DNA from 4 places in the Comamonas sp. 17RB genome. Region 1 is predicted to be linked to each of the others. Evidence: riboswitches for the same ligand, from Rfam matches in the RefSeq annotation. Region 1 holds a riboswitch; each other region holds the start of a gene.
What was found. Region 1 has a riboswitch for cobalamin ahead of QM470_RS10450 (TonB-dependent receptor domain-containing protein). Riboswitches for the same ligand answer to the same signal wherever they lie in the genome.

Region 1 (7,704 bases):
GCCTCGCCCAGGGTCAACCCATCCAGCACGCGGGCGCAGGCCCAGGTGGCCAGGCCGCACACCAGCAGCACCGCGGCCATCAGCACACAGCCCTCCCAGCCCACAAAGGCGGAGGTCCCCAGGGTGAAGGCCTGCATGGCCTGCAGGATGTCGGGGTGGCGCAGCTCCAGCAGATCGCGCACGGCGCCCAGCACCACGCCCACGATCACGCCGGCCAGCAGCAGGCGCAGCGTGTTCTGCACATTGCGCGCCAGCACCACGGTCAGCGCCACGGCGCAGGCGGCGCCGACAAAGGCCATGCCGGTCATGCCCAGGCGGTACAGCAGGTTCAGGCTGGTCACCGACGAGCCCATCAGCACCAGACCCACGGCGCTGCCCAGCGAAGCACCGGAGGCGCTGCCCAACAGGTAGGGGTCGGCCAGCGGATTGCGGAACAGCCCTTGCGCCACCGCGCCGGCCAGGCCCAGCAATGCGCCGGCCAGCCACGCCCCCAGGGAGCGCGGCAGGCGGATGTCCACCACGATCTGCCACGACACGGGGTCGTCCCGCATGCGCAGCACGCTTTCCCAGCCGGTGCTGCCCACGCTGGCGCCCCCCATCAGCAGGACGACGGTCAGCGCCAGCAGCACCAGGGCCAGCACGGTGCTGCGGCGCTGGCCCGGGGCATGGGCGTGCCGGTGCGCGGAAGAAGACGGCAGAGGCTGCACCATCAGCGGTTCACCCCCGAGGGCGGCGCTTTGGGCGCCTTGTCGATCAGGCAGCGCACAATCAGCTGCGCCGCTTCGGCCATGCGCGGGCCGGGGCGCACGATGACATTGGATTCCTGTTCGCTGAACGTGCACACCTGGTTGCCGCGCACGGCCTTGAGGCTGTTCCAGCCGGGGTAGCTGGTGGCCACCTGCATGCTGCGGTTGCCCAGCATGATCACATCGGGCTGGGCGCGCAGCAGGAATTCGGGGCTCAGGCGCGGGAACGGCCCCAGATCGGCCGGCACGACATTGCGCACGCCCAGCTGGGTCAGCGTTTCACCGATGAAGGACTGGGGTCCTGCCGCATACGGGCCGCGGCTCACCTCAAAGTACACACGCACCTGCTTGGCGCTGTCCGGCATCTGCCGGGCGATATCGGCCACGCCGGTCTGCAGTTCGCGCCAGACCCGGTCGGCCCCCTGGGCCTGGGGCACGCCCAGCAGCCGGCCGAGCTTGTCCAGCACCTTGTGCACGCCGGCCTGCGATTTCACTTCCAGCGCGGCGACCTTGATGCCCAGCGACTCCAGACGCTCTGCCACCTTGGAAGCATTGGACAGCAGCACCAGGTCGGGCTTGAGGGCGACAATGGATTCCACGCTGGGGTCCAGCCCGCCGCCCACCACGGGCAGCTTCTGCACCGCGGCCGGCCAGTCCGAGTAGCGGTCCACGCCCACCAGCCGGTCGCACAGGCCCAGCGCGCAGGTGCTTTCGGTCAGCGAGGGCAGCAGGCTGACGATGCGCTGCGGCGGCTTGGCCAGCTGCACGGTCTTGCCCCGGTCGTCGGTGATGGGCTGTGGCGCCAGGCGCGCACTTTCCGCCAGCGGCGGCGGCACGGCGGCGGCCTGCACGGGCATGGACGGCAGCGCCGCCCACAGGACCAGGCAGGCGATGGCCGCAGCACGGTGACGCAGCCCCTGGGCCACAGTACGCGGCAGTGCCATGGAAGAAGCCATCCCGGTCATTTCAGCTGCAGCGGCAAACCCGCTGCCATCAAGGTCACACGGCTGCATGCGGCGGCCACGTCCTGGTTCAACACCCCGAGCGCATCGACAAAGGCGCGCACCTCGCGCCCCATGGGGATCACGCCCAGACCGATTTCGTTGCCCACCAGCACCACCGGGCCGGGGCAGTGCACCAGCACCTGCAGCAACCGGCTGCGCTGTGCGCCCCAGTCCGGCGATGGCTCCGCGGACGTGGAGAACGTGGAGGAAGCGGCGGCCTCCATCGGCATCATCCAGTTGGTCAGCCACATGGTCAGGCAGTCCACCACCACCAGCGTTTGGGGGTTGCTGTGGGCCTGCAGGGCCTGGGCCAGCTGCAGCGGCGCTTCCACCGTCTGCATGCCCGGCACGCGCGCAGCCCGGTCCACCTGGTGGCGGGCAATGCGGGCGCGCATCTCGTCGTCCCAGGCCTGGCCGGTGGCCAGGTAGGTGGCGCTGCGCCCGGGGGCGGCATCCAGCCAGTCACGCGCAGCCTGTTCTGCACGGCGGGTCTTGCCGCTTTTCTGGCCGCCCAGGATGAGTTCCTGCCAGGCCACGGGGGAAGAAAGGGAATCGCTCATGGTGGCGTGGATTATGAAAGCTCTGCCGGCCCGCCCCAGCACACCGGCTCGGCCCCCAGCAAGGCGGCCACCGCACGCGGGTGCGAAGGGAACCAGGCGTGGAAGTAGCTGGCGTGCACGCTGCCCTGGCGGTAGACCGCCTCGCCCTTGCCGGGCTCCACCGGCTGGCGTGCACGGCTGGTACGCCCGACCTCCGGCGCACTGCAGTCAAAGCGCGAGTAGTGGAAGGTGTGGCCGCGCAGCACGCTGCCTTGCAGCTGGCATTGCTGCATGCCCAGACCGGCGAGCCGGGTCTGCATCTGCGCCGTGCCCGGCAGGATGTCCCACAGCGGCTGGGACTGGCCTTGCGCATCGGTGATCTGCTGGCCCAGGGCCAGCATGCCGCCGCACTCGGCCCACACCGCCTTGCCCGCCGCCACGTGGGCACGCAAATCGGCCTGTAGCCCGGTGTTGGCCGCCAGCTTGCCGGCATGCAGTTCCGGATAGCCGCCGGGCAGCCACAGGGCATCGCAGGGCGGCAGGCCTTCGCCAGCCAGGGGCGAGAAAAATGCCAGATTGGCCCCTATGGCCTGCAGGCAGTCCAGGTTGGCCGGGTAGATGAAGCTGAAGGCCGCATCGCTGGCCACGGCCACCGTGCGCCCCTGCAGCCAGGGCTGCAGCGCCTGCTGTCCGGCCGGCGGTTGGGCCGCTGCTGCTGCGGGGAATTCCACGCTCCAGCGCTGCCAGGCGGCCCAGTCCATCTGGCCCAGCGGGGTGTCGGCCAGCTGGTCGGCGGCGGCGTTCAGCCGTGCCATGGCATCGGGCAGCTCGTGCGCGGCCACCAGGCCCAGGTGGCGCTCCGGCAGCAGCTGTGCATCCCTGCCCTGGCCGATGCGCGCCAGCGCGCCCAGCCACAGATCGGGTTCACGCAGGCTGGTCTGCAGCATCTGCGCATGCATGCCGGTGGCCACGCGGTTGGCCAGCACCCCGGCCCACGGCACCTCCGGCTGGTACTGCCGCATGCCCAGCACCAGGGCGCCAAACGAGCCGGCCATCGCGCCCGCATCCACCACCAGCAGCACGGGCACGCCCAGTTGCTGGGCCAGATCGGCGGCAGTCGGGCTGCCGTCAAACAGGCCCATCACCCCTTCGATCAGGATGACATCGGCCTCACCGGCGGCGGCATGCAGGCGGGCCCGGACCTCGTCCATGCCCACCATCCAGCCGTCCAGGTTGTGCACCGGTGCACCGCTGGCCAGTTGGTGCCAGTAGGGGTCCAGAAAATCCGGGCCGCACTTGAACACGCGCACCGTGCGCCCCTGGCGGGTGTGCCAGCGCGCCAGCGCGGCGGTCACGGTGGTCTTGCCCTGGCCCGATGCCGGGGCCGCCACCAACACGGCCACGCAGCGGCGCGCAGCTTGGGCGGAAGTATCAGTCAACATGCATGCTTTCCGGCGGCCCCGGCGGTCAACGGGGCAGCCATTTCAGGCCCACCCAGAAGGTGCGGCCCGGCGTGGCGTAATCCTGGGCCAAGGTATAGGCCCGGTCCATCAGGTTGTCGATGCGTGCGGTCAGGGTCAGGTCCCTGGCCACCTGCGTGGAGGCCGACAGGTTGAACAGGGTGTAGCCACCCAGGCTCATGACCTGCTCGTCCTTGGCGTTGTAGCGGCGGCTGGCCGCCTGCATTTCCCCGCCCAGTGTCCACCCGTGCACGGCGGCATCCACCCCCAGGGTGGCAAAGCGGCGCGAGCGGCGCTCCAGCAGCTTGCCGGTGGCCTCGTTCGTGGGGTTCTGGAAATCCACGGAGCCATACCACTTGAGCCGGCCGGTGCGGTAGGCACCGGTCAGGGTGATGCCCTGCAGCTGCGCACGCTCCACGTTCACATAGCAGGACGTCTTGCCGCAGCTGCCCAGGCCTTTTTCATAGGACACCAGGTTCTGCAGCTTGTTGCGGTACAGCGTCACCCCCAGGTGGTTGCCCTGGTCGGCCCAGCGCAGACCGATTTCCTTGTTCAGGCTTTCTTCGGGTGCCAGGGCCGGATCGCCATAGTCCGAAAAGCGCTGGTACAGGCTGGGCACGCGAAAGCCGGTCGAGGTGGAGGCGGTGGCGCGCAACTGGGGCGCAAATGCCCAGGCGTAGCCGATGCCGCCGGTGTTCTTGCGGCCGAAGTCGCTGTCCTCGTCGCTGCGGGCATTCAGCTGCACGCTGTGGGTACCGAACTTGGCGCCGTAGCCGATGGCCACGCCGGTCTGGTCGCGGTCCCTGTGGCTGGTATTTTTCAGGCCGGTGTTTTCCAGCGTGTCTTCGCGCCGCTCCAGCGCCAGGCTCAAGGTGCCCGGGCCCAGCAGCCACTCGTTCTGCAGCAGCATGGTGCGCAGCCGGGTTTCGGCTTCGTAGGTGCTGGTGCCCGAGGTCTCGTAGCGGTTGGTGGATTCGCTGACGGACAGGCGCGTGCGAAAGCGCTCCGTCCACTGGGCGGTCCAGCTCAGGCCATAGGCATCCAGCGCGCGCAGGCCGCGGTCGTCCTTGACCGATTTGCTGGCGTCATACCCGGCATTGGTGCGGCTGGTCAGGGCCGTCAGCTCCAGGCGCTGGTCGGCGTTCAGTTGCAGCCCCACGCGGGCGTTGGCCGATTTGCGTGTGTAGCCATCGCGGTCTTCGTTGTGCACACCGCGGTTCTTGGAGTCGAAGCCATGGCTTTCGGCATAGGACAGGCCCAGCGCGTAATCCACCATGCCCTGGGCGCCGCTGATGCCAGCCTCGGCCTTGCGGCTGCCGTACTCGCCGGCCCCCAGGCCCACAAAGGGCTGCACGCCGGCGGTTCCGCGCTTGGTGAACACCTGCACCACGCCCGCCAGCGCGTCCGAGCCATAGACCGCACCTGCCGGGCCGCGCAGCACTTCGATGCGCTCGATCAGGTCCACCGGCAGGGATTCCCACTGCGCACCGCCGGAGCCGTTCTGCACATCGACACGGATGCCGTCGATATAGACCGCCGTGTGCTGCTTGCTGGCGCCGCGCAGGTAGAGACCGGTTTCGGTGCCGGGGCCGCCGTTGCGGGTGATCTGCACGCCGGGCAGCTTGGCCATCACGTCTTCCAGCGACCGGCCGGCCTGCTGGTCCAGCTGGTCGCGGTCGATGACCGTCATGTCCGCAATCACGTCCGACAGGCGCTGCTCGCTGCGCGTGGCGGACACCACGGTCTCCTCCAGCGTGGCGCGTGCAGAGGGGCTCTCCTGGGCCTGGGCAGCGGCCGCCACCGCGCACAACATGGCTGCCGACACGGCAGACCACGGCAAGGCGGGCGCCACGGCACCGGCCTTCAAAACATTCGAAAACATGAGAAAAAAACACCTAGTCGCCCGTACCAGCCTCCCCGCCAGTGATGGGCAAAACCATGCCCGCTCGAGCGGGCACACCAGTGTTGGCCGGTATCCGGGCTGGTCCTCCACACCATCGCCTTCCCAGACGCTTGTTCAAGGCATCCAGTGGCGGTATCAGATGGCGGGGGTGCATGGCATGCACCAGGGACTCACCGTTGCGGGGGCAGCGCAGGCTGGGCGGGTTCTGAAAAAAACGAGGCCGTCCTGCTTCCCGTTGAACTGCTGCGCGTGAACCGCGCTGCGAGCACCAACAGCCGCGATTTTAGTTTCAGTCGTGCCGTTCGTAGAAAAACTGCTGTGCACCGGTGTTTTCCAGCGTCATATGCAGGCTGATTCGGCCTTATTTCACCTGCTTACATTTAGGCACGCCTACAATTGCTACCCTCTATGTCCATGACCTCGCAGCCTTCCATGATCGAGCCGCTGGCAGAGCGTGTTGATCGCCTGCTGCTGCGCCACGCCGAGCTTCAGCGCACCAATGCCCTGCTGGCCGAGCAGGTGGCCGCGCTCACACAGGAGCGCGATTCCCTGCGCTCGCGCCTGCAGGCGGCACGTGCACGGGTGGACGCACTGATTGAGCGCCTGCCCGCCAACCAAGAGGCACCATGAGCCAGATCGAAGCGCGCATCCTCCAGCAAGACTATGTGTTGACCTGCCCCGAGGGCCAGGAAGACATGCTGCTGGCCGCCGTGCAGCGGGTGGATGCGGACATGGAACGCATCCGCAACACCGGCAAGGTGCGCGCCCGCGAACGCGTGGGGGTGCTGGCCGCCGTCAATCTGGCGTTCGAGAGTGCATCGCTGTACACCCGCGTGCAGGAACTGGAGCAAGAGCTGGAGCTGACGCTGGAAAACGGCTTGGCACCCGCGGCCCCTGCAGCCGACGCACTGCCCGCTGCTCCGCTGGAAGACACACCGCGGGACGACACCCTGCAGCAAGCGCAGCAGGCACAGGAAGAAGCCCAGGTACTGGCCGCGCAGCTGCATGAGCTGCTGGTGCTGCGCGAGCACGAGCTGCAGCAGGCTCAGGCGCTGATCGAACGCCTGGAAGCGGCGCTGGAAGTCGACAGCAAGCTGCTGTAGAGGCCTTGCGGCAGCGCCGAAAAGCTGCTGCCGCGCAAATCCCCCTTTTCTCCATCCGGTCCACCACAAGCCGCCGGGCACGCGCTAAAATAAAGGCGTCTGCAAATCTGCCGTGCTTTATATTGCCTTGAACCAATGCTCCCTGAGCACGGGCTTGGTACATTGCCAGGCAAGCGTGATCGTCTCGCGTTAGACGAACCCAACGTCTGGTTGCCCTCGCCCACCTGAACCCCCGGTTCAGGATGACGGCGCGGTGGTTTTTGCAGACACCCCCCACCCTCATCCCGGCGGCCAAGGCCGCTACACCGGCCGGTCTTCTCCCGGCACTCCGCCCCCCAGACTTCCTGCTTCCAGGCCTGCCGCCTGGGCGCGCAGCATGGCCTGGAAGGTAGCCGCCTCGACCCCCGGGGCACACAGAAATCCCTGGTAGAAGCCGCAGCCCATGCGCATCAGCGTTTCACGCTGCGCGGCGGTTTCCACGCCCTCGGCGACGATCTCCACATCGAGCGCGCGGCCCAGGCCGATGACCGCCTCCACAATGGCCTTGTCGCTCATGTCCTGCGGCAGACCACGCACAAAGGACTGGTCGACCTTGAGCTTGGAAATTGGCATGCGCTTGAGGTAGGCCAGGTTGGAATAACCGGTACCGAAGTCGTCGATCACCAGCTGCACACCCAGGTCCGCGAGCTGTTCGATGCAGTGCACGATGACCGGCTCCTTCTGCAGCAGGGCAGACTCGGTGAGTTCCAGCTCCAGCCAGCATGCCGGCAGGCCATAGGCACTGAGCAGCGAGGCCACGCGCGCCGCATAGTCGGGCTGGTGCAGCTCCAGCGAAGAGACGTTGACCGACACCTTCACGCCCAGGCCCTGCTTGACCCAGCGCACTGCTTCCTTGACCGCCTGCTCCAGCACCCAGGCGCCGAGCTTGACGATGTAGCCGGACTCCTCG
Region 2 (7,704 bases), on a different contig from region 1:
CACGCTGCTCAACTGCCTGGCCGGGCTGGACCGCTGGGACCAGGGCCAGGTGCTGCACCAGGGCCAGGACATCGGCCGGCTGGACGAAGCCGGTCTGGCTGTCTGGCGCCGTGCCCATGTGGGCTTTGTGTTCCAGGCCTTTCACGTGCTGCCGCATCTGAGCGTGGCGCAGAACGTGGCCCTGCCGCTGATGCTGCTGGCGCGTGGCACCCCGGCCGAGCAGGACGCCCGCGTGCAGGCCATGCTGGCGGCCGTGGGCCTGGGCGATATGGGGCAGCGCCTGCCCCAGCAGCTCAGCGGCGGCCAGCTGCAACGGGTGGCCATTGCCCGCGCCCTGGTGCACCGCCCGGCCCTGCTGCTGGCCGACGAGCCCACCGGCAATCTGGACCCGGACACGGCCGCCCGCACCATGGACCTGTTGGTGGCCCAGACCCGCGAAGCCGGCGCCAGCCTGGTGCTGGTCACCCATTCCCCGGACGCGGCGGCCCGCGCCGACCGGGTGCTGCGGTTGACGGCCCGGGGCATTGCGGCGGCCTGAACAACGCCGGCCCGCGGGGCCGTGCTAGCGGCGCGACTTCAGCGCGGCGTCCACTTCAAGGTGACAAAACCGGCGCGGCCACGCTGGTTGTAGCCGTAGGCAGTTTCATAGACCTTGTCGGTCAGATTGGCCACACGGGCCTGCACCGCCCAGTCCTTGGCGAACTGGTATTCGGCGTGCAGGTCCACGGTGGTGTAACCGCCCAGGTCCACCGTACCCTGCTTGTCGGTGCGCTTGCCGGCATACAGTGCGCTGGTGCCGAACTTCCAGGCGCCGATACGCTTGTCCACCGACAGCGTGGCCTGGTGCTCGGGCAAACGGTCCGTCAGGCGCTGGCCCTTGCCATCGACCGCATCCAGGTGCTCGTAGCGTGCCGACAGATCCCAGCCCTGCCACTGGGTGCTGTAGCCCAGCGACCAGCCCTTCAGGCGTGCGCTGTCGATGTTGAAGGGGAACCACATGCCGGTGCCGTCGTCGGCCCAGGAGATCAGGTTCTTGACCTTGTTGTCGAAGCCCGTCAGCTTGAACTCGTGGCCGCCCACGCTCCAGTCCAGCCCGATTTCGTTGCCCTTGGAGCTTTCGGGCTGCAGGTTGGGGTTGCCGGACATGGGGTAGTACAGGTCGTTGAAGGTGGGCGCCTTCATGCTGCTGGCCCGTGCCACGCGCGCGCGCAGACCGGACAGGACTTCGTAGCCGTAGCCAATGCCCCAGGTGTTGTAGCCGCCGAACTGGGAGTTGTCGTCACGGCGCAGGTTGAGCTGCCAGGAATGCGCCGCGTGGCTGCCGTTCAGGCCGGCATAGGCGGCATTGGTCGAACGGTCCTTGTGGTCGTAGCGCTCGGACGAGGCAATCTGCTGCTCCAGACGCTCCAGGCCGGCCACCACCACACCCACCGGGGTCTTGATCTCGTTGCCCCATTTGTATTCGGTCTGCTCGGTCTGGAACAGGTCCTGGTAACGGTCGGTACGGCCCTCCAGGCGGTGGTGGGAACGCTGCTTGTCATTGGAACGCGACACGCTCAGGGTGCTGTTCCAGTTGGCAGACAGCCTGCCCGACAGCTTGAGCTGGCTAGTGGCGGCACGGAATTCGTTGTACGAACCGTTCACCAGCGGCATGCTCCAGTCGGGCATGAAGATGTAGTCCTGGTCGAACTCGGAATAGCTGTCCGCCCGCATCAGATTGGCATCCAGGCGCCAGTCGGCATTGAAGGCATAACCCAGTGCCGCCGTGACCGAGGTCTGGTTGAACTTGTCGGCATCGGAGCGGAATTCGGCGCTCTTGCGGTTGGTGGCCGAGAAGCCAGGGTCGATGACGCGCGCCATGTTCAGGCTGTAGTTCCAGCCGGACTGCTCGCCTGCAAAACCGCCATCGGCCTTTTTGTAGCCCGCGCGGCCCCAGGTGAGTGCGGCATGGGGCACGAATGCCTGCTTCACGCCCTTGCCCTGCTTGGTGAAGATCTGGATCACCCCGCCAATGGCATCGCTGCCATACAGGGCCGATGCCGGGCCGTGCACCACCTCGATGCGCTCAATGGCTTCCAGCGGCAGCGACTCCAGCGTGGGCGTGCCCAGCGTGGCCGAACCGAAGCGCACCCCGTCCACCAGCAGGACCACCTGCTTGCTGCCGCGGATATAGACGCTTTGCGTGTTGCCGCGGCCGCCGTTGCTGGACATCTGCACGCCGGCAAAGCGCTGCAGCACTTCGGCCAGCGAGCGGCCTGCCGAGTTGCTGATCTGCTCTTCGGTGATCACGCGCACATCGGCCAGGGTTTCGTCCAGCGGCGTTTCAGAGCGGGTGGCGGTCACCACCGTGGTGGACAGGGGCACGTTTTGCGCCGCAGCATGCTGGGCCAGGCAGGCCGCGGCCAGGGCCACGGCCGCCAGAGGAAAACGCACGGAAGCGCGCTGGCCTTCCGCTGGGAATGGTTGGAAATTTCGCATGGATGCACACATGGTTGGCACCGGCGTCCCCGCCCGTGCTTCACACAACCAGCAACCCGGGTCTGCATGCACAGCGGCACGCCAGCGGATGCTGGACCTGTTTTGGCCGGTATCCAGACTGGCGCACGGCTTGCCAAGCCTTCCCAGAGCGCATGGCTCCAGTGGCAAGAGATGGCAAGCGGGTCCTGCGGGACCTGTGCGCTCACTGTTGCGGGGGCAGTACATGCTGTGCCAGCGCGGGCGCCGGCGTCCATGTTTCCCGTTTAACCGCAGCGCCAGAACAGCGCTGCAAGCACCAAAACCCCGCATTGTAGGCAGCAGGCTGACACGGGGCTTGTAGGATGGCGAATGCCCTGCCCATGGAACCCTGGGCCGCGCAGGCGTGCCCACCCGCCCCGGGGGCGGTGCACACCGCTGTTTTGCCCTGGAACCTCCGTGCCCGCCTCACCCTCTCTCACCGCTTCTCCGCTGCCGCGCCTGCTGGCCAGTTTTTCGCTGCAGGAGTACCGGCGCCAGCCCTGGCGCAGCCTGACCGCCCTGCTGGCCATTGCGCTGGGCGTGGCCCTGGGTTTTGCGGTGCATGTGATCAACCAGTCGGCGCTGGATGAGTTTTCCCGCGCGGTGCGCAGCGTCAACGGCCAGCCAGATCTGGAATTCCGTGGCATGCGCGCCAGCCTGCCCCAGAGCATTTACCCGCTGATCGCGCTGCGGCCCGAGGTGCAGCATGCCGCGCCGTGGATCGAGGGCACGGTGCAGATCGACAGCACGCCCGCCACGGCCGTGGCTGGCGATCACGCGCCGCATGCCATCCCGGAACCACTGTCGCTGCGCCTGCTGGGCGGCGATGCCTTGCAGTCGGCCCCACTGGCCCCTGCGCTGCAGCCCCGGCTGTTTGCCGACCAGGACCGGTTGCAACTGTTCGCGCCCGACGCGGTGTTTCTGAACCCGGCGGCACTGCAGGCCCTGGGCCTGGACGAAGCCAGCGCCCCCGGCGCCCTGCTGCCGGTGCGCGTGCACACCCATGCCGTGACGCTGCGCGTGGCCGGCACGGTGGCGGCCGGCGGCGCCCCGCTGGCGGTGATGGACATTGGCGCCGCCCAGGACCTGCTGGGCCAGGACGGCCAGATCCAGCGTGTGGATGTGCTGCTGCGCAGCGGCACCGGCCGCAGCGCCTTCACCGCCGCGCTGCGTGCCCTGCCCGGCTGGCCGGCCCAGGTGCTGGTGCAGCAGCCGGGCGGTGAGCAGCAGCGTGCGGCCGAGATGTCACGCGCCTACCGCGTCAACCTGACCGTGCTGGCCCTGGTGGCGCTGTTCACCGGGGCGTTTCTGGTGTTCTCCGTACTGGCGCTGAGCGTGGCGCGGCGCGCACCGCAACTGGCGCTGCTGGCCGTGCTGGGGCTCACGCCCGCGCAGCGCATGCGCCTGGTGCTGTGGGAAGCCGCCCTGCTGGGCATGGTCGGCAGCGCGGCCGGCATTGCGCTGGGCACCGGACTGGCCTGGCTGGCCCTGCGCATGCTGGGCGGGGACCTGGGCGGCGGCTACTTTGCCGGCGGCCAGCCCCCGCTGCTGTGGAGCGCACCGGCTGCCGCCACCTTCTTTGCCCTGGGCCTGGCCGCCACCGTGGCCGGCGCCTGGTGGCCGGCACGCACGGCCCGTGCACTGCCGCCCGCGGCCACGCTCAAAGGGCTGGGCGCCGTGGGCCAGACGCCTGCGCGCGCCTGGACCGGCCTGGCCCTGGTGGCCGCCAGTGCGCTGCTGGCCAGCGTGCCGCCCATTGGCGGCATTCCCCTGGCCGCCTATGTGGCCGTGGGACTGATGCTGCTGGGCGGCATGGCGCTGCTGCCCTGGTTGCTGGATCGCGTGCTGGGCGGCCTGCAGCGGCTGTGGCCGGCCACGCTGCGCCAGCCGCTGTCCATGCTGGCGCTGGAACGTGCCCGCCGCATGCGGGCCAGCGCCAGCGTGGCCGTGGGCGGCGTGGTGGCCAGCCTGAGCCTGGCCGTGGCGCTGACGGTGATGGTCACCAGCTTTCGCGGCAGCATGCTGGACTGGCTGGACGCCGTGCTGCCCTCGCCGCTGTACCTGCGTGCGGCCGGCGGCTCGTCCAAATCCGACGCGGCGCTGCTGCCGCCCGCGTTGCTGCAGGCCGTGCGCGACCTGCCCGGGGTGAAACGCGCCCAGCCGATGCGGGCCACCAGCCTGTGGCTGGACCCGCAGCGCCCGGCCATCAGCCTGCTGCTGCGCCCGCTGCACGGCCCGCAGGCCCAGCAGCTGCCGTGGGTGGGGGCAGCGCCTGCCCAGTCGGTTCCGAACGGCATGGTTGCCGTCTACGTGAGCGAGGCCGTGGCCACGCTGTATGGCGTGCAGGCCGGCCAGCCCTGGCCGCTGCTGGACCGTGCGTTCAGCACCGGGCAGGCCGGCAGCAGTGCTGCCGGGACAGACGGCCCGGCCACTGCCCCCACGGCCGGCGCAGTAGAAACGCGCTTTTTCATTGCCGGCATCTGGCGCGACTACATCCGCCAGTTCGGCGCGGTGGCCATGGACTGGGGCGACTACCAGCGCCTGACGGGCGATGCCCGTATGTCCGAGCTGTCGCTGTGGCCTGCTGCGGGCGAAGACCAGGCCACGCTGCAGCCGCGCATCGAAGCTGCCCTGGCCCGGCTGTCCGGCGGGCAGGCTCCGCCGCTGGAATTCACCAGCAGCGCCGCGCTGCGCCAGCGCTCGCTGGAGATTTTTGACCGCAGCTTCGCCGTTACCTACTGGCTGCAGGCGGTGGCGATCGGCATCGGGCTGTTCGGCATTGCCGCCAGCTTCAGCGCCCAGGTCCTGGCACGGCGCAAGGAGTTTGGGCTGCTGACCCACCTGGGGCTGACGCGCCGGCAGATCCTCACCGTGGTCGCCGGCGAGGGGGCGGCCTGGACGGCCATGGGAGCGCTGGCCGGCACCTTGCTGGGCCTGGGCGTGGCCGCCATCCTGGTGCACGTGGTCAACCCGCAAAGCTTTCACTGGACCATGGAGCTGCGCCTACCCGCCGGGCGCCTGCTGGCCCTGGCCTGCGCCGTGGTGCTGGCCGGCACCCTGACGGCCTGGTGGGCCGGCCGCAAGGCCACCGGTGAGGACGCGGTGCTGGCGGTGAAGGAAGACTGGTAACGGCAGCATGGCGCCTGCGGCGGTGGCACACCGCCACCGCGTGCCACCCGACATTCCCGCCATTACCGACGTGCCCGCCATGCCGCCCTGGCCTTTGGTCGGCCCGGCTACGTTCTGTCATACCTGCATTGGCGCTGCTGCCGTACAACCGCTGTCTAACCACCGGAGGCATGCATGCAAGTCCAGACCTATCTCCTGTTCCAGGGCCGCTGCGAAGAGGCCCTGAACTTTTACCGCGATGCGATCGGTGCGACCATCCAGGCGCTGATGCGCTACAGCGAAAGCCCGGAGCCGCCCCCACCCGAATGCACGCCCGCACGGCCCGACATGGTGATGCACGCCAGCCTGCAGGTGGGCGAGACCCTGATCATGGCCAGCGACGACCCCAGCCCCGGTACCCGCCCCTTTACCGGCTTCAGCCTGACCTTGAACTGCACCGATGCCGCCGAGGCCCGCAAGCACTTTGATGCGCTGTCCGCCCAGGGAGAGGTCACCATGCCGCTGGGGCCGACGTTTTTCTCCCCGTCCTTTGGCATGCTGAAAGACCGTTTCGGCGTGCCCTGGATGGTGATCGTGGCGCAGGAACAGGCAGGCTGCGGCGCCACCTAGGCAAGCCTTTGCCCGACTGGCGACACCGCGGCATGCAAAAGGCGCCTGGCATGGCTGCGCAGGCGCCTGATGTGGGTGGCGATAGGCCGCCACCAGGCCTGGGGGCCAGGTGGACTGGGTGCGCCCTAGACCTTGGTCACCGGCTTCGCCAGCGCCACGCCGGGGGCAGCTGCCGCCTGCGAGGGCTTGGCTGGTGCCAGCAACGGGGCCTTGGTGCCGGCCGCCGCACGGGCCTGTTCGCGCGCCTTGCGGCGCTGGAAGCGCAGCAGTTCCTTGTCGTTGCGGCGGATGTGCAGCGACAGCCAGTCCCGCAGCACGGCAGACAGCTGCGCCGCCACGGTGATGCTGCCGGCCTGCAGCTTTTTTTCCAGGTCCCACAGCTGGTCCATGAAATGGTTGTGCCCGACCTTGTGGTTCTCCAGATCGGGGAAGCCCATCTGCGCCATCAGGTTCTCTTCGTTGCGCAAATGGTCCTGGGTGCTGGTGATGACGCGGTGCAGGATGGACGCCACCACCGCCCGGCCCTGACCTTCGCGGGTGGCGGTGTGCAGTTCATTGACCAGATCCACCAGCAGGCGGTGGTCTGCATCGATGGGGCCGCCATCGATCACCATGTCATCGGCCCACTCGAAATACGCCATCGCTCAGGCCTCCAGCGCCGGCACCACCGGGCGCATGCCCAGCGCAGGCGCGCTGCGCTGCACCAGCACGGCATCGGCCTTGAACACGCTGATGGCCTGCACCAGGGCCTGGGCCTGGCCTTCCAGCGACTGGGCGGCGGCGGCGGACTCCTCCACCAGGGCCGCATTGGACTGGGTGACCTGGTCCATCTGCATCATGGCCTGGTTGATCTGCTCGATGCCATGGGTCTGGTCTTCGCTGGCCTCGCTGATCTCGTTCATGATGTCCGCCACCCGGCGCACGCTGACCACGATCTCGTCCATGGTGCTGCCGGCTTTCTCCACCAGCGTGCAGCCGTTGCTGACGTTGCTGACCGACTCGTCGATCAGGCCCTTGATCTCCTTGGCGGCTTCCGCGCTGCGGCCGGCCAGGGAACGCACTTCCGACGCCACCACGGCAAAGCCGCGGCCCTGCTCGCCGGCGCGGGCGGCTTCCACGGCGGCGTTCAGCGCCAGGATATTGGTCTGGAAGGCAATGCTGTCGATGATGCCGATGATGTCGGCGATCTTGCGCGACGAGGTGTTGATGGCTTCCATGGTGTGGACCACGTCGCCTACCACCTGGCCGCCGCGCACGGCCACCTGCGAAGCTGTCTCGGCCAGCTGGGCCGCCTGGCGGCCGTTGGCGTAGTTCTGGCCCACGGTGCCGGCCAGCTCCTGCATGGCGGCCGTGGTCTGCTCCAGCGCACTGGCCTGCTCTTCGGTGCGGCCGGACAGGTCCAGGTTGCCGGTGGCGATCTGCGACGTGGCGGTGGCGATTGCATCGCTGCCGTTGCGCACTTCGGTCACG
Region 3 (7,704 bases), on a different contig from region 1:
GCTTCCGGAAGGGGGCTGGCGGGCCTGTGCATGCAGCCTGGCCTCAGAAGTCGGCCTGCAGGCCGACCATCAGCTCGCGTCCGGGCATGGAGGTGCCGCAGCCGCCGTTCTGGAAGCGCGCATCCGCCAGGCAGGGCGAGCGGTCCTGGGCGATGAAGATGGGGCTGCGGTTCAGGTTGAAGACGTTGTTCACCGCCGCAAACAGCTTCACGCTGCGGTTCACCCGGTAGTCGCCGCGCAGGTTCCACACCGTGAAGGCGCCCTTGCGGTGGATGTAGGTGCTGCTGGGTTCGCCCTGCGGCACCAGCAGGTTCTCTTCGGTGTCGTACCACATCGGTCCACGCAGCAGCGCCGTGAGCTGCATGCTCCAGTCGCCGGCATTGCGGTCCATGCCCTGCGCGTAGCGCATGCCGGCCGAGGCCTGGAAGCGGTACATGCGCTGCACGCGGTCGGTGTTGGCGGTGGGCGCCGCGCCCTTGTCGCGCATGTCGAAGTGGTAGTAACCGCCCGCAAAGGCGCTGAGCGACTGGCCCGGCAGGCCCAGGGCCAGCACCTGCTTGAGGTCGACGTTGGTGGTCAGCTCCAGGCCGCGCGCCACGACTTCTGCGGCGTTGTTGGCATAGTCCGAGGTGTTGGTGCTGGGGCCCCGGGATACGGTGGTGATGCGGTTGGAGATGACGTTCTGGAATAGCGCTGCGTCCACCTTCCAGCCCGGCTGCGTGAAGGTGGCGCCCACTTCGATCTGGCGGCTGGTCTCGGGCTTCAGATTGGGGTTGCCGAAGGTGCGCCCGCCGCCCACGGCGGTGAAGTCGGCGGCCAGTTCGGTGGCAGTCGGCGCCCGGAAGCCGGTGGCGATGCCTGCGCGCAGGTTCCAGTCGTCGGTGGCCTTCCAGGTCGAACCCAGGGACCAGGTGTGGGTGTCGTACTTGCGCACATTGGACTGGGCAAACGCCAGGTTGGGCGTGGGGTCGAACCGGGTCTCGCCCCAGGTCTTGCGCAGGCCGCCGCGCAAGGTCAGCCGGTTGTCCAGCAGGGTGTGGGCGTCTTCCAGGTACAGCGCCTTGGTTTCTTCCGTCTGGTTGTTGTCGTACGGCGCCACCTGGCCGGCCGGGCCGCCGGGCATGGCCACGCGGAAGCGGTCCGAGCGCAGATGGCTGCGTTCCCAGTCCACGCCCACCAGCAGGTCGTTGGCGGCAGACAGGCGAAAGCGCGGCTGCAGGCGGATGCCGGTGGCGTCCAGCTTGCGGTCGTTGTAGTCGCGCGCCGTGCCCGGCACCGGGTTGGTGCCGCTCTTGATGACGGGGGACGCCCAGTTGAATTCGTCCTCGTCCACGAAGTGGTAGACCTGCGCCAGCCAGCTGACCGACTGATCGGCCAGCGCGCCGGTGTAGGTCAGGTCCAGCGAGCGGTTGTCGCGGTTGTCCTTGCTGTAGATGTTGGACCCGGATCCCCGGAAGCCCGCGTTGTAGATGCCGTCGGTGCGCGCCTGCAGCTCCACCCGGTTCAGGCTGTCGATCTGCAGCCCCAGGGCGGCCACCGCACCACGGCGCTTCCAGCCGGTGTTCTGCATGACGGTGCCGCCGTCACCGGACTTGTAGTCATCGCGGGCGCTGGTGTTCAGGCCCACATACCAGTCCAGCATGCCGCTGGTGCCTGCGGTCTGGGCCTGGGTGCTCCAGCCGCCCCAGGAACTGCCGGTCACCGTGACGCGGTTCAGCGGGCCGCTGGCGCCGGTGCGCAGGATGATGTTGATCACCCCGCCCATGTTCTGGCTGCCGTACACCACCGAGGCGGGGCCGCGCACGATTTCGATGCGGTCCACATCCGTCAGGCTGAGCTTGGACAGATTGGCCGTGCCGGCGCGGCGGCCATTGAGCAGCACCAGCACCTGGCCCTTGAAGTCGCGCCCCTGGCCGTCGGTGGCGGCGCCGCGCAGGTTCAGCGATGTCTGGGCCGCCGTCCATTCGCTGAGGAAACCCACCGCATGTTCGGCCAGCAGGTCGGTGACCGAGCGGGCCGACGAGCGTTCGATGTCCTGGCGGTCGATGACCTGGGTGGTGGCGGCAATGCGGGCACGGTCCTCGGGCCGGGCCGTGGCGGTGACGAAGACATCGCCCAGCGCGGCAGTCGGTGCCGATGTCGAAGTCGATGCGGAGGCAGCGGCCGTGGCGGCAGAAGCAGCAGAGGCCGCGGTGTGGTCGGCCACGCCCTGGGCGTGGGCACCCCACAGCGCGCAGCACAGCGCGGCGCCGGCGGTCACGGGCTTCAGGGCGGAAAGGGGAAAAGCGACAGGCCCGCAGAGGGGGCCTGGGGAAACACGGGAAGGGGTGCGCATGCGCGGCTCCAGATGGCCCTGCTCTCCCGCAAGGCCGATTCAAGAAAACATCCGCAGGCATGCATGCGCAGGCGGGACAGCTCGGCGCACGAACCCATCCAACCTGGACTGCGCGCTCACCCGCGGCGTCCAACAAAAGTGACAAGGCCGGTATCCGGGCTCGCGAAATGCCGATGTCCCGGGACATCCGTCCTGGAACTTTCGGCCCACTCCACGCCTTCCCACGCAGTGCGCAGTGGCTTCAGGTCTTACCTGGGTGCAGAGGGTGATTCGCTTACCGTTGCGGGGGCAGCGCAGGCATTGCACTCCATGGAGTGCACCTGCTTCCCGTTTAACTCCAGTGGCCGTCAGGCCAATGCAGCACCTCGTAACAAGCATTGAAATGTATCTCAATGCAGCGAGGAATTATCGTTCAGGACACATGTCCGCAACGGACACAACACGCCGGACACATCCGGAATGCATGCCCTGGCAGCTGATGGAGCGCAGCGCTGCATAAAGGCTGCAGCCGGGCATGCACCGCGTCAGTCCCAGGCCGGGAACGGGTCATGAAAGCCGGTCCAGGCCTTGGGGGCCAGGGCCATCTCGTGGTCGGTCAGCAGGCAGGCATCCAGCCGCTGGCGCAGCGCCGATTCGTCCATGCCGATGCCGATCAGCACCAGTTCCTGGCGGGCATCGCCCACGCGCTCGTCCCAGTGCTGGGTGATGGTGGCCAGCGACTCGGGCTCGCGCGGCCACTGTTCACGGGGCACGGCAGCCCACCAGCGCCCTGCCCGGCCATGGCGGCACACGGCGCCGGCCTGCGACCAGTTGCCCGCATAGAGGGGGCGGCTGGCCAGCCAGAAAAAACCTTTGGAGCGAATGACACCGGGCCATTCGGACCCCACCAGGGCGTGAAAGCGCCTGGGGTGGAACGGCCGGCGCGCGCGGTAGACAAAGCTGCCGATGCCGTATTCCTGGGTTTCCGGTGTGTGCTCGCCACGCAGCTCTTTCAGCCAGCCCGGGGCCTTGGCCGCCTCGTCGAAATTGAACAGCTTGGTGGACAGCACCGACGCCAGCAGCACCTTGCCGAAACTGGATTCCACGATGCATGCACGCGGGTTCAGGGTCTTCAGGATGGCGATGAGCCGCAGGCGCTCTGCCCCGGTGATGAGGTCGGTCTTGTTGAGCACCAGCACATCGCAGAACTCGACCTGTTCCACCAGCAGGTCCACCACCTTGCGCTCGTCCCCCTCGCCCATTGATTCCCCGCGCCCCTGCAGGCTGTCCCGGGATTCGTAGTCCTTGAGGAAGTTGAAGCCGTCCACCACGGTGACCATGGTGTCCAGCACCGCAATGTCCGACAGGCTGGCGCCCGCTTCGTCGGTGAAGGTAAAGGTCTCGGCCACCGGCAACGGCTCGGAGATGCCCGTGGATTCGATCACCAGGTAGTCAAAGCGCTTTTCCCGGGCCAGGCGGCGCACCTCCACCAGCAGGTCTTCGCGCAGGGTGCAGCAGATGCAGCCGTTGCTCATTTCGACCAGTTTTTCCTCGGTCCGGGACAGGTCGCTGCCGCCTTCGCGCACCAGCGCTGCGTCGATGTTGACCTCGGACATGTCGTTGACGATGACCGCGACGCGCAGGCCTTCGCGGTTGTGGAGGATGTGGTTGAGAAGCGTCGTCTTGCCTGCGCCCAGAAAGCCAGACAGGACGGTGACGGGAAGAAGCTTTGCCATCGCCGGTACCATGAACAAGATTTGATAATGATAACTCATTATCAAATACAAAGACAAAAACAGCAGCGAACACGTCACCCCGCCATGCTGTTGCCCAGCCCCTTGTTGGACAGCGCCCTCCGGGCCTGCATACACCCGGAAGGCGCTCGGCAGCCCAGTGCACCACCCGGCAGAAAGCAAAGCCCCCGCTGTGCGTACACAGCGGGGGCTTTTGGTATCAGTCGTTTCACGGGCTGCCGCGGCGTCGGCGGTACAAGCGACCGCTGTCTGCCATCTGCCACCGGCAGCCCGTACGGGGCTCCGCACATGCGGGGTGATCGGCACCTGATCGACTGCCTCCACCCGCAACGCCCTGGGCGGCGACTGCCCTGCCCTGGGTTCAGGCGTCCACCCGGATCCCGCGCGACTGGATGAGGTTGGCCCACTTGGCCCGCTCATCCCGCATGAATGCCTCAAAGCGCTGCGGCGTTCCGCCGCCGTCTTCGGCCCCGAACTCTTCCAGCTTGCTCACCACATCCGGCATGGCCAGGATGCGGTTGACGTCGGCATTGATGCGGGTCACCACCTCGACAGGCATCTTGGCCGGGCCAACCAGGCCGAACCAGATGCTGGCGTTGAAGCCAGGGTAGCCCTGTTCGGCCACGGTGGGCACATCCGGGAAGGCTTTCACGCGCTTGGTGCCGGTCTGTGCCAGCGCGCGCACCTTGCCGCCTTTGATGAAGGGCGACGCCGTGGTCATGCCTTCGAACGCATAGTCGATCTGCCCGCCCAGCAAGTCCGTCATCACATTCGATGCGCCCTTGTAGGGGATGTGCAGGGCCGACACCCCGGCCGTCTGCTCGAACAGTGCCAGCGCCAGGTGCTGGGCCGATCCCGTTCCGGAAGAGCCGAAGCTGATTTCGCCGGACTTCTTCTTCAAGGCCGCCAACAGTCCTTGCATGGAGGTGGACGACTTGGGGCTGGCCACCAGCACCTGCGGGGTCTGCCCCACCAGCGCAATCGCCGCAAAGTCCCGCTCGGGGGAAAAGCCGAGCTTGGGGTTGAGCGCGGGGGCAATGCCCAGGGCGTTGATGTGGCCCATCATCAGGGTGTTCCCGTCGGCCGGGGCCTTGGCCACTTCGGCCGCCGCAATCAGGCCGGCCGCGCCGGGCTTGTTTTCCACGATGACGGGGATGCCCCACAGCGTGTTCAGCTTGTTGGCGATGATGCGCGCCAGGATGTCGGTGCCGCCGCCGGCCGAGAAACCGACCAGGATTTTGACCGGCCCCGCCGGGGGCTTGCCTTGGGCAAAGCCGGGCTGGGCACAGAGTGCGCCGGCTGCGGCGACCGTGGACAGAAATTGTCTGCGTTGCATGGTATGTCTCCTTTTTTTATATGGGCCGAGGGGTCTTACGCCACCTTGCTCCAGCGGCCGAACTTCGCCACCTGTGCCTCGTCAAAGTTGAAGCCCAGGCCGGGCGTCTGGTGCAGAACGACACGGCCCTTTTCCTGCGACAGCTGGCGGTCCAGCAGGCGGCGGAAGTTCAGGACCTGGTCATCCCAGAAGAATTCGACGTAGCGCGCGTTCGGCGTGGCCGCCACCAGCGGTGCGTGCACGTCGTGGAACCAGTGCGGGCACATCTGGATGCCGTAGCCGGCGGCCATGGCGGCAATGCGCTTCCATTCGGTGATGCCGCCGCACACGGCCGCATCGGTCTGCAGGATGGAGGCGGCCCCCATGTCCAGCAGGTGCTTGTGGTACCAGCGGCCGTAGCCGATTTCCGCCGTGGCCACGGGAATGCGGGTGAGCTTGGCCAGGCGGGCATGGCTTTCCACGTCGTCGGGGCTGAACGGCTCTTCGATGAAATAGGGGTCGTACTGCTCCATGCGGCGCAGGTACTGCATGGCCTGCACGGTGTCGACCCAGCCGTTGTTGCAGTCCAGCATCAGTTCCACATCGGGGCCGATGGCTTCGCGGGCGGCCTTCACGCGCGACTCTTCGCCCTGGGGCGACCAGCGACCGGTCTTCATCTTGACGGCCTGGAAGCCCAGCTCGACATAGCTGGCCATTTCCTCGCCCAGGTGCCCGGCCGTCTTGCCTTCCACGTAGTAGCCGCCGCTGGCGTAGGCGGCCACGGTGTCCAGCTCCACCGCGCCGAGGTATTTGTGCAGCGGCAGCTGGGCGGTGCGCGCGTTGAGGTCCCACAGGGCGATGTCCAGGGCGCTGAGCGCACGCATCACCGTGCCCATGCGGCCTTGCAGCAGGGCTTCCTGGTACATGTCCTTCCATAGGCCTTCGACAGCCAGCGAGTCGCGGCCCAGCAGCACCGGGGCCAGCAGCTGTTCGACCGCCACGCGAAAGATTTCGCCCGCCGCGTTGCCGACGTAGCAGAAGCCTATGCCTTCGACCCCGTCGGTGCTGCGGATCTTGACCAGGCCGTAGTGGCGGTCCACCACGGTGCGGTTCGACAGGTAGGTGACTTTGTCCAGCGGCACGCGCGCGACGCAGACTTCGATGGATTGGATGGTGGGCATGCGGGCTCCTGAGGTGAGGTACGAAAAAAGGAATGACCGAGAGGAATGACCAAAAGGAATGGCCGCACTGTGCGCCGCATGGGCTCCACAAAAAAGATGGTGTTTGGTGGTTCAGATCACGCAAAATACGTTTTTATGGATTCGCGTTTTCTACAGAGCTTCATTGCCGTTGTGGACTGCGGCTCGATTGCCGATGCCTCGCGCCGGCTGGACCTGCCCCCCACCACCGTTGCGCAGCAGATGCGTGCGCTGGAGGCCGATGTCGGCAGCGCACTGCTGACGCGGGTGGGCCGTACCGTGCGCCCCACCGTGGTGGGCGCGCGCATCGTGGACCAGGCCCGGGAGGTGCTGAAATCGGTGGAAAACCTGCGCTCCGTGGCCTCGGCCACCGAACTGCCAGCGGGCCCGCTGCGCCTGGGGGCCACGCCCACGGCGCTGATGGGGCTGGTTCCGCCGCTGCTGCGCCGCTGGATGCGTGCCCACCCTGCCATCCAGGTCTATATCGAGCCCGGGACTTCGTCGCTGCTGCTGGACCAGGTGCTCGCCGGCAACCTGGACGCGGCCATCCTGGTGCACCCCACGTTCGCCATGCCCAAGACCTGCGAGTGGCGGCTGCTGCGCAATGAGGCGCTGGTGCTGCTGACGCCCCAGGACATGCCGGTGCAGGACCCGCTGCTCACGGCCGCACGCGAGCCCTTCATCCAGTACGACCGCAAGGTGGTGGCCGGCCGCATGGCCGACGAGTACCTGCGCAGCCACCACATCAAGCCCAAGGTGCGGTTTGAGCTGGACGGGATTGAGCACATCGCCCAGCTGGTGGCGGAAGGGTTTGGCGTGTCCATCCTGCCGGACTGGCCGGTCATCGGCCCTGCCGATCCACGCATCCGCCGCTGGCCGCTGCCGGCCCCCTGCCCCTCGCGCGAAGTGGGCATGGTGTGGCAGCGGTCTTCCATCCGCTCGCCCCTGGCTGCCGCCCTGTTCGAGCTGGTCGGCCCGCCGCCGTCCCGCAGGCCGGGCTGAGCGTCAGCGCCCGGAGCGCTTGGGCGCCGCCGGGCGGCGCGGCCCGGGCCAGGGGCGCGGCGATGCCGCACGCGGGATGCCGGCGGCCGCTTCCAGGCAGCCGATCAGGCAGTCCACCGC
Region 4 (7,704 bases), on a different contig from region 1:
GATGGCCACTACCGCGCCGTCCAGGTGTTCGCGCCACAGCTCCAGCGCGGCAGCACTGCGGGTATTGCCCATGGCCTGGGCCAGCCCGGGGGTGCGGGCATCCTGCAAGGTGCAGATGATGGCGTTGTCGGCAGGCAGGCGCTTGCGCGTGATGCCTTCGCTGACCATGCGCGCATCGCACAGAATCGGGGCGCCGCGCTGCAGCGCCGCTTCTGCAGCCTGCGCAAAATCCGCGGAGAAATGGATGTCCTGTGCCAGGCTCACCATGCCTGCGGCATGGATCATGCGGCAGGCCACCCTCTCCTCCAGGGGCGTGAAGCGGGCCAGATCGGCCTCGCTGCGGATGATGCGAAACGATTGCCGGTAAATCTCTTCACCGTGCATTTCATAGTGGTAGGTCATGAAGTAGTGTGTGGAGTTCTGCAGGCAGTGCCGATCCGGCCCGGTAAGGGAGCCGGACCGTGGGACAGCCAGGCTGCCCGGCAGCGCCTGCATGGAGCCAGACCGCGTCCGGTGCGGACGGGCTGGCAAAGATCAGTGAGGTGGCATCGGACGAAAGCGCGCAGAACTTGGCGCAGCCGCTGACGTGCAGATGCCCGCGCTCCGGCACATGGGGCGCCAGCTGCAGCGCCATATCCTGTGCCGGCACATGGGCCTGCGCACAGCGCGGGCTTCCGGTGCAGGCCGACACCCGCAGGCGTGCATCTGCTGCATTGCTCATCCAGTGCTGGGCGTCCAGCTGGGCCACACGTGCCGGCGCATCCGCCGACATCAGCAGCAGCGAACGCCAGGGCGTGACGCGAATTTCCGTGTCGGCCGGCAGGCTGGCCGCCAGCGCCTGCATCGCCAGGGCATCGATGCGCCCCAGCGGCGCGCCCAGCACCCAGCCTTGCGCACGTGGGCCCGGCAGCACCGGTGCTGCAGCGGGCGGCTGCGCGCCCTGGGGCACCGCCTGTTGCAAGACAGGTGCATCCAGCGGCAAAGACGGCAGCAGCGCCTGCAGGCGGGTGGGCGGTTTGCCAAGAACGTCCATCCGCGCACGTGCGAACCAGCTGGCAATGTGGATCGCGGCATCGACCAGCTGCTGCACATCGCCAAAGCGGTACCAGTCGCCGGCCTCGCCCAATGCCAGGCCATAGCCGCCGCCCGCATCCACCCAGACCCGCAGATCGGAAGCGATGCCGCCCAGGCTGCGCGCCGCATCGTCCACCAGCAAGCCGAACTTGCTGGGCAGCGCGGCCATGCCCTGGCGCTCCAGCGCACTGGGGCACAACTGCTCCACAACCGCCCGCCCTAATCGCGTGGCGAGCTGATGGGTCCGGTCATGGGCCTGGTAGAAAGGGGTGCAATGCACGGGAGGTGCCAGATCGGCATCCGCATCCGCGGGAATCAGCCGGGCCGCCACCAGCTGCGACAGCAGCGCAGGCAGGTCCGCATCCGCCACCCCGCGCAGCTGCACATTGCCCAGCCGGGTCAGCTCGATCTGGGGGTGCGCCAGGGACAGCGCCAAAGCCGCCAGTGCGGCCCACTGCGCCGCGTTGATGGAGGCACAGACCGGGCGCACCCGGACAATCCAGCCATCTTCCGACCGCATGGGCTTCCATGCCGTGGGGCACCAGCCCTGGACCTTGATGGAATCAGCCATGGTGCGCAGCGCCCCCATCCAGAGCCGCTGCCCACACCGTCAAACCCAGAGCCTCTCGCGCCATGCTGTATCCGCAGTCGGTCAGGCCGATACCCGGGCCGGACGATTGAAACTTGCAGGGGGGATGGAAGATGGAAGCGATTGGCGGCGCGAAGATGCGAGCCCATCAAGCCACATGCACTCCCGCTGCGCCTTGTTCACGCCAGGCCGGTCTCCGGACTTACAGAGCTCAACTCCTAGAGTTGATCGCTGGACGCGCCTTCCCGCTTGCGCAGTGGCTGCCATTGCTGCAAGCAATGACGGGCGTCCCCTCTCTCTGATTACCGTTGCGGGTGCAGTGCAGGAATGGTGGCGAACCACGCACCTGCTTCTCGTTTCATTTCCTTGCGCGAAGTGCGCGGCGAAACACCTGGGATCAGCGCGAATTTTACGCGATATCTGCCTCCGTCCTGAAAACTCCACCCCAGTATCGGCCGCCACTGATGCAACGCAGCAAATCACCGCTTTTTTCCGCCGCTCTGCAGGCATGCAGCCTGCCGCAACGGACGGCACAGTGGGCAACATAGCGGGTTGCACAGCGGGGCCGAACAACCCGTGGCACGCCAGGCTGGCTGCCCGCAGCACTCAGCTGGCAGTGGCAAAAAGCTCCGCCCGCACCCACTCCCCGCGCCACATCGCCGCCAGCCGCTGGCACCGTCCCAGCGCCACCGCATCATTTTCAAAGTCGACGATGCAGCAACGGTCCACCCCCTCGGGGCGCACCGGCAGCGGATCAAAGCGCCCATCCGTCAGCAGCCAGACCGTGGCCCGGGTGCCGGGCGGACAACGCCGCAGCGCGCCCTCCACGGCGTCGACAGCGGGCTGGATCGGCGTTCCGCCACCGCCGCGCAAGGGCGCAATCCAGCCGGCATTGAAAGCCCCGGCTTTCGCCGGGGACTGCAGCCACCGGGCCTGCTCGCCCGCAAAGCCGATCACTGCCATATCGTCGCGATCGCGGTAGAACTGCTCGGTCAGTGCCAGCAAACACCCTTTGGCCCAGGCCAGCTTTTCACCACGCAGCATGGACGCCGACAGATCCAGCAAGACCAAGTGCAGGGTCTTGCTCCCCACAGGACGCCGGCGAAAACGCAGGTGCTCGGGCCGCAGCGCCCCGCGCCCCTTGGACGCCAGCGTGGACACCCAGTCCAGGCGCCGCCCGGCCGCCCCGTCCAGCCGGCCCTTGCGAGAGGTATTGCCACCGCGCCCCGCCTTGGCCTTTCCGGCCAGTCCCGCCACCGCGGAGCGCGTCAGGCTTTTTTTGGCGGCAAAGGCTTCAGCGCCTTGACCGCCTTCATCGCCACCAGCTGCGGTGGCGGCATGGCGCCCCAGGCATCGGCCGGGGCGCCATGGTCCGGCAACGAATTCGCCGATGGCGCCGCACCATGCCCGGACTGGCCGGACGGGGCACCTGCACCCTGCGCCCCACCGGTTGGCGGCGGTTCCGGGGGCGGTGTCTGTTCCTCGGCATTCGGCTGCTGTTCCGGTGGCTGCACCGGCTCACCCGACGCCGGTGGCGCAGGCGGTGCAGCCTGGGTGCGCCGGTGGGCCAGCGCCAGTTCCGCCACCGCCTGCACATCCGCCGGCGTGACGGCACCGCGGCCGTGCAGCGCTGCATGCGCCCGCGCCGCGCGCAGCATCACCAGATCCGCCCGCACCCCTTCCACCCCGGCGTCCTGGCAGCGCTGGGCGACATCGTCGTGCACGGCATCGGGCCAGGCCACGGCCGCCACGCGTTCGCGCGCCAGCTTCACCCGCTGCGCCAGATCGGATTGCGCCGCGGCGTGCTGTTCCACAAAGGCCTGCGGATCGGCATCGAAAGCCATGCGCGTCTTGACAATGGCCTTGCGCACCGCGGCACTGGGCACATTCTCCAGCCGCACGAACAGGCCGAAGCGGTCCAGCAGCTGTGGCCGCAGCTGGCCCTCTTCCGGGTTCATGGTCCCCACCAGGGTGATGCGCGCATCGTGCTGGTGCGACACGCCGTCGCGCTCCACCCGGTTGATACCGCTGGCGCTCACGTCCAGCAGCAGGTCCACCAGTGCATCGGCCAGCAGGTTCACCTCATCCACATACAGGATGCCGCCATGGGCACGCGCCAGCAAACCCGGGCGGAACACCACCGCACTGCGCTGCAGCGCTGCTTCCAGGTCCAGGGAGCCGGCCAGCTGTTCCTCGGTCGCCCCCAGCGGCAGGTTCACAAAGCGGCCGGCCGGCAACAAGGCGGCCAGCGCCCGCGCACTGGTCGACTTGGCCGTGCCGCGCGGGCCCTCCACCAGAACGCCGCCCAGCAGCGGGTCCACGGCCGCCAGCAGCAAGGCCGTCTGCAGCTGCGGCTGCCCCTCGATGGCAGTGAACGGAAAGCCCGCCGCCTGCGCGGACGGTGCGGATTCGGTGGACGAGATCATCGCTTCTCCAACAATTGTTCGGCGGCCAGCAACTGCTGCTCCAGCAGCGCCTGGTAGTCCCCGCTGTCTTCCCACAGGCCCCGGTGGATGGCCTCCAGAAGCCGCTCGCACATGCCATGAAAGGCAGCAGGATTGTGCTGCTGCAAAAAGTCCCGCGTGGCGGCATCCGCCACAAAGGCATCGGTCACGCGCGCGTACTGGTCGTCGCGCACCACGCGGGCCGTGGCATCAAAGGCAAACAGATAGTCCACCGTGGCCGCCACCTCGAACGCGCCTTTGTAGCCATGGCGCTTGATACCGTCGATCCACTTGGGGTTGGTGACGCGCGCGCGCACCACCCGGCTGATTTCTTCCTGCAACGTGCGCATGCGCGGGGCATCCGGGTTGGCATGGTCGCCAAAGTACAGCGCCGGCTGCTCGCCGCGGAAATGCCGCACCGCCGCCGCCATGCCGCCTTGAAACTGGTAGTAATCGTCCGAATCCAGCAGGTCGTGCTCGCGGTTGTCCTGGTTGTGCACCACCAGCTCGATCTCGCTCAGGCGCTGCACAAAGCGCTCGGGCAGCGCCGTCCCGTCGTCCTTCTGCCCATAGGCATAGGCCCCCCAGTTCCGGTAGGCCGTGGCCAGGTCTTCGTCGCTGTCCCAGTTGCGCCCGTCGATCAGCCCCTGCAGGCCCGCGCCATAGCTGCCGGGCTTGGCGCCGAACACGCGCAGCCCCGCCTGGTGGCGGGCCACCTCCTCGCTCAGGCCCTGGGCCTGCAGCTCGGCCACCTCCTGCAGCACGCGCGCACGGATGGGGTTGGTCCAAGCATCCTCGTCTTCCAGGCTGGCCACTTTCTGCACCGCCGCATCAAACAGGCGGATCACATTGGTGAAGGCATCCCGGAAAAAGCCCGAAACCCGCAGGGTCACATCCACGCGCGGGCGGCCCAGCACGCTCATGGGCAGCACCTCGAAGTCGCTGACCCGCCAGCTGCCATCCGCCCACTTGGGCCGCACGCCCAGCAAGGCAAAGGCCTGGGCGATATCGTCGCCTCCCGTGCGCATGGTCGCCGTGCCCCACACCGACAGGCCCAGTGCGCGCGGGTAGTCGCCATGCTCCTGGGTATAGCGCTCCACCAGCAGCTGGGCGGACTTGAGCCCCAGGGTCCAGCTGGTGGGCGTCGGCACGGCGCGCGTATCGACGGAGAAGAAATTGCGCCCCGTGGGCAGCACGTCCGGGCGGCCGCGCGAAGGCGCCCCGCTGGGGCCGGCGGGCACAAAGCGGCCTTCCAGCCCCCGGCACAGCTGCAGAATCTCCTGCGGGCCACAGGCCTGCAAGCGGGCACGCAGATCGTGCTGCACCCGCTGCAGCACCAGCCGGGTCTGCTCCCAGCCCGCGTCCAGATCCGCGCTGGCAAGCCCGGGCTGCTCCAGCCATTGCAGCGCCAGCAGCTCCAGCCGTTCGCGGGTATCGCCCGCATGGCGCCAGGCCTGGCCATCCACCGCCTGCAGCAGCTGCGGGCGCGGCCCGGTCCAGGGCTGCTCCCAGGCGGCATCCAGCGGATCGAAGGCAGTGCCCGGCAGCAGATCGTGCGCCAAGGCGCGGATCAGGCTGTTGTTCGCCCCCTGGCCGTTGCCCACCGGGTGGCGGGCCAGTGCCAGCAGGGTGTCCCGCTCCAGGCGCCCCTGCGGGGACTGGCCGAAGACATGCAGCCCGTCGCGGATCTGGCTTTCCTTGAGCTCGCACAGATAGGCATCGGTCTTGTTCAGCAGCTGCTGCTCGTCCGCCTCGGTACGGGGCGCCGCCACCCCCAGGTCCTGGTGCAGATCGTGCTGCACGATGTGGGCCAGAATCTGCTGGCGCAGCAGCGCGGCGCGCCGGCGGTCCAGCGTCACCGCCTCGTAGTACTCGTCCACCATGCGCTCCAGGTCGCGCGTGGGGCCATAGCTTTCGGCCCGCGTCAACGGCGGCATCAGGTGGTCCACGATCACCGCCTGCGCACGGCGCTTGGCCTGCGCCCCCTCCCCCGGGTCGTTCACGATGAAGGGGTACAGGTGGGGCATGGGCCCGAACGCCAGGTCCGGCCAGCAGGTCTGCGACAGCGCCACGCTCTTGCCCGGCAGCCATTCCAGGTTGCCGTGCTTGCCCACGTGCACCATGGCATCCGCCTGCCAGGCGCTGCGCAGCCAGTGGTAGAAGGCTAGGTAGTAATGCGGCGGCACCAGATCGGGGTCGTGGTAGCTGGCCATGGGGTCCAGCTGGTAGCCGCGCGCCGGCTGTATGCCCACAAACACCTGGCCGCAGCGCAGGCCCGCCACCATGAAGCGCCCCTGGCGCAGCATGGGGTCGGACGCGGGCGGACCCCAGCGCTGCACCACGGCCTGCTGGTTCTCCGCCGGCAGGCTGGCAAAGAAAGCCTGGTAGCCGGCCAGATCCAGGCTCTGCTGCGCCGGCCGCACACCCCAGGAATCGGGATCGTTGGTGATGCCTTGCTGCAGCTGCTGCATCAGGGTATCGCCATCGGCGGGAATCTGGTCCAGCACATAGCCCTGCTGCTGCAGCGCCTGCAGGATATGGATGACGGAAGCCGGCGTATCCAGCCCCACGCCATTGCCCAGGCGGCCTTCCTGCGTCGGGTAGTTGGCCAGAATTAGGGCCAGCCGCTTGTCCGGATTGGCTTTGTGGCGCAAACGGCACCAGCGCTGCGCCAGCGCCACCACAAAATCCAGCCGCTCGGCATGGGCCTGGTACTGCACCACATCCGACTGCGTCAGCTCGCTGCGATGCGACAGCCCCTTGAAACTGATGGCCCGCGTGATGATGCGCCCGTCCACCTCGGGCATGGCCACATGCATGGCAATGTCCCGCGGCTGCAGCCCATGTGCATCGTCCAGCCAGCTTTGCTGGTTGCTGCCGGACATGATGACCTGCAGCACCGGAATATCGCCCGCCAGCGCATGGTCGCCCGGCGTTTCCAGCGACGACTGCGCAAACGACGTGGTGTTCAGAATCAGCGACACCTGGTGCGCACCGCACAGCTGGTGCAGCAAGGCCAGGCTGGTCGCATCCTTGAGCGACAGCAGCGCCAGCGGCAAGGGGTTCATGCCCTGCGCCAGCAGCTGCTGGCACAGCTGGTGGAACACCTGCGTATTGCCCGACTGCAGGTGGGCACGGTAGAACACCACCATGACCACGGGCGCGCCGGCCTGCCACTGCCAAGGCCCGGGCTCCAGCCAGTGTGCGGCCGTCGCCGCATCGTGCGCGGGGTGGTAGACCGCAGCAGACGGCAGTGGGCGCGGCGCCAGCGCCGGCTGCGGCCCTTGCAGAAAGCTGTGCCACAGATAGCGGAACATCTCGCGGGCATTGGCCACCCCGCCTTCGCGCAGATAGCGCCAGATGCTACGGCATTGCTCCACGGAGGCCGTGCTCTTTTGCAGCAGGTTCAGGTCTTCCGTCGTATCCCCGGAAAACATCACCAGCACAATGCCGTTCTGGCGGCACACCTCGCGGATGCGCTCCGTGCCATAGGGCCAGTAGCTCTCGCCACCCAGGTGGTCGACCACAATCACCCGGGCATGCTGCAGCACCTCATCGACGTACAGGTCCACCGAGGCCGGCTGGCGCAGATGCATC

Region 2: another riboswitch for cobalamin. It lies ahead of QM470_RS03920 (TonB-dependent receptor domain-containing protein); the one in region 1 lies ahead of QM470_RS10450 (TonB-dependent receptor domain-containing protein).
Region 3: another riboswitch for cobalamin. It lies ahead of QM470_RS03130 (TonB-dependent receptor); the one in region 1 lies ahead of QM470_RS10450 (TonB-dependent receptor domain-containing protein).
Region 4: another riboswitch for cobalamin. It lies ahead of QM470_RS00650 (ferredoxin-like domain-containing protein); the one in region 1 lies ahead of QM470_RS10450 (TonB-dependent receptor domain-containing protein).

What each region holds. Positions count from the first base shown of each region.
Region 1 is NZ_JASHHY010000005.1:69,150-76,853, reverse strand. It holds gene QM470_RS10470 (FecCD family ABC transporter permease) at 1-710, opposite strand, end outside; gene QM470_RS10465 (ABC transporter substrate-binding protein) at 710-1,690, opposite strand; gene cobU (bifunctional adenosylcobinamide kinase/adenosylcobinamide-phosphate guanylyltransferase) at 1,708-2,310, opposite strand; gene QM470_RS10455 (cobyrinic acid a,c-diamide synthase CobB) at 2,322-3,731, opposite strand; gene QM470_RS10450 (TonB-dependent receptor domain-containing protein) at 3,757-5,631, opposite strand; cobalamin riboswitch at 5,700-5,940, opposite strand; gene QM470_RS10445 (hypothetical protein) at 6,067-6,282, shown strand; gene QM470_RS10440 (cell division protein ZapA) at 6,279-6,755, shown strand; gene QM470_RS10435 (sensor domain-containing protein) at 7,056-7,704, opposite strand, start outside.
Region 2 is NZ_JASHHY010000002.1:142,852-150,555, forward strand. It holds gene QM470_RS03915 (ABC transporter ATP-binding protein) at 1-538, shown strand, start outside; gene QM470_RS03920 (TonB-dependent receptor domain-containing protein) at 577-2,433, opposite strand; cobalamin riboswitch at 2,566-2,793, opposite strand; gene QM470_RS03925 (FtsX-like permease family protein) at 2,947-5,625, shown strand; gene QM470_RS03930 (VOC family protein) at 5,800-6,234, shown strand; gene QM470_RS03935 (bacteriohemerythrin) at 6,360-6,875, opposite strand; gene QM470_RS03940 (methyl-accepting chemotaxis protein) at 6,879-7,704, opposite strand, start outside.
Region 3 is NZ_JASHHY010000001.1:724,659-732,362, forward strand. It holds gene QM470_RS03130 (TonB-dependent receptor) at 44-2,260, opposite strand; cobalamin riboswitch at 2,464-2,718, opposite strand; gene zigA (zinc metallochaperone GTPase ZigA) at 2,860-4,050, opposite strand; gene QM470_RS03140 (Bug family tripartite tricarboxylate transporter substrate binding protein) at 4,430-5,404, opposite strand; gene QM470_RS03145 (mandelate racemase/muconate lactonizing enzyme family protein) at 5,440-6,564, opposite strand; gene QM470_RS03150 (LysR family transcriptional regulator) at 6,700-7,584, shown strand; gene QM470_RS03155 (LysR family transcriptional regulator) at 7,588-7,704, opposite strand, start outside.
Region 4 is NZ_JASHHY010000001.1:148,745-156,448, forward strand. It holds gene QM470_RS00645 (precorrin-8X methylmutase) at 1-402, opposite strand, end outside; gene QM470_RS00650 (ferredoxin-like domain-containing protein) at 386-1,645, opposite strand; cobalamin riboswitch at 1,834-2,073, opposite strand; gene QM470_RS00655 (vWA domain-containing protein) at 2,270-2,920, opposite strand; gene QM470_RS00660 (magnesium chelatase ATPase subunit I) at 2,932-4,089, opposite strand; gene cobN (cobaltochelatase subunit CobN) at 4,086-7,704, opposite strand, start outside.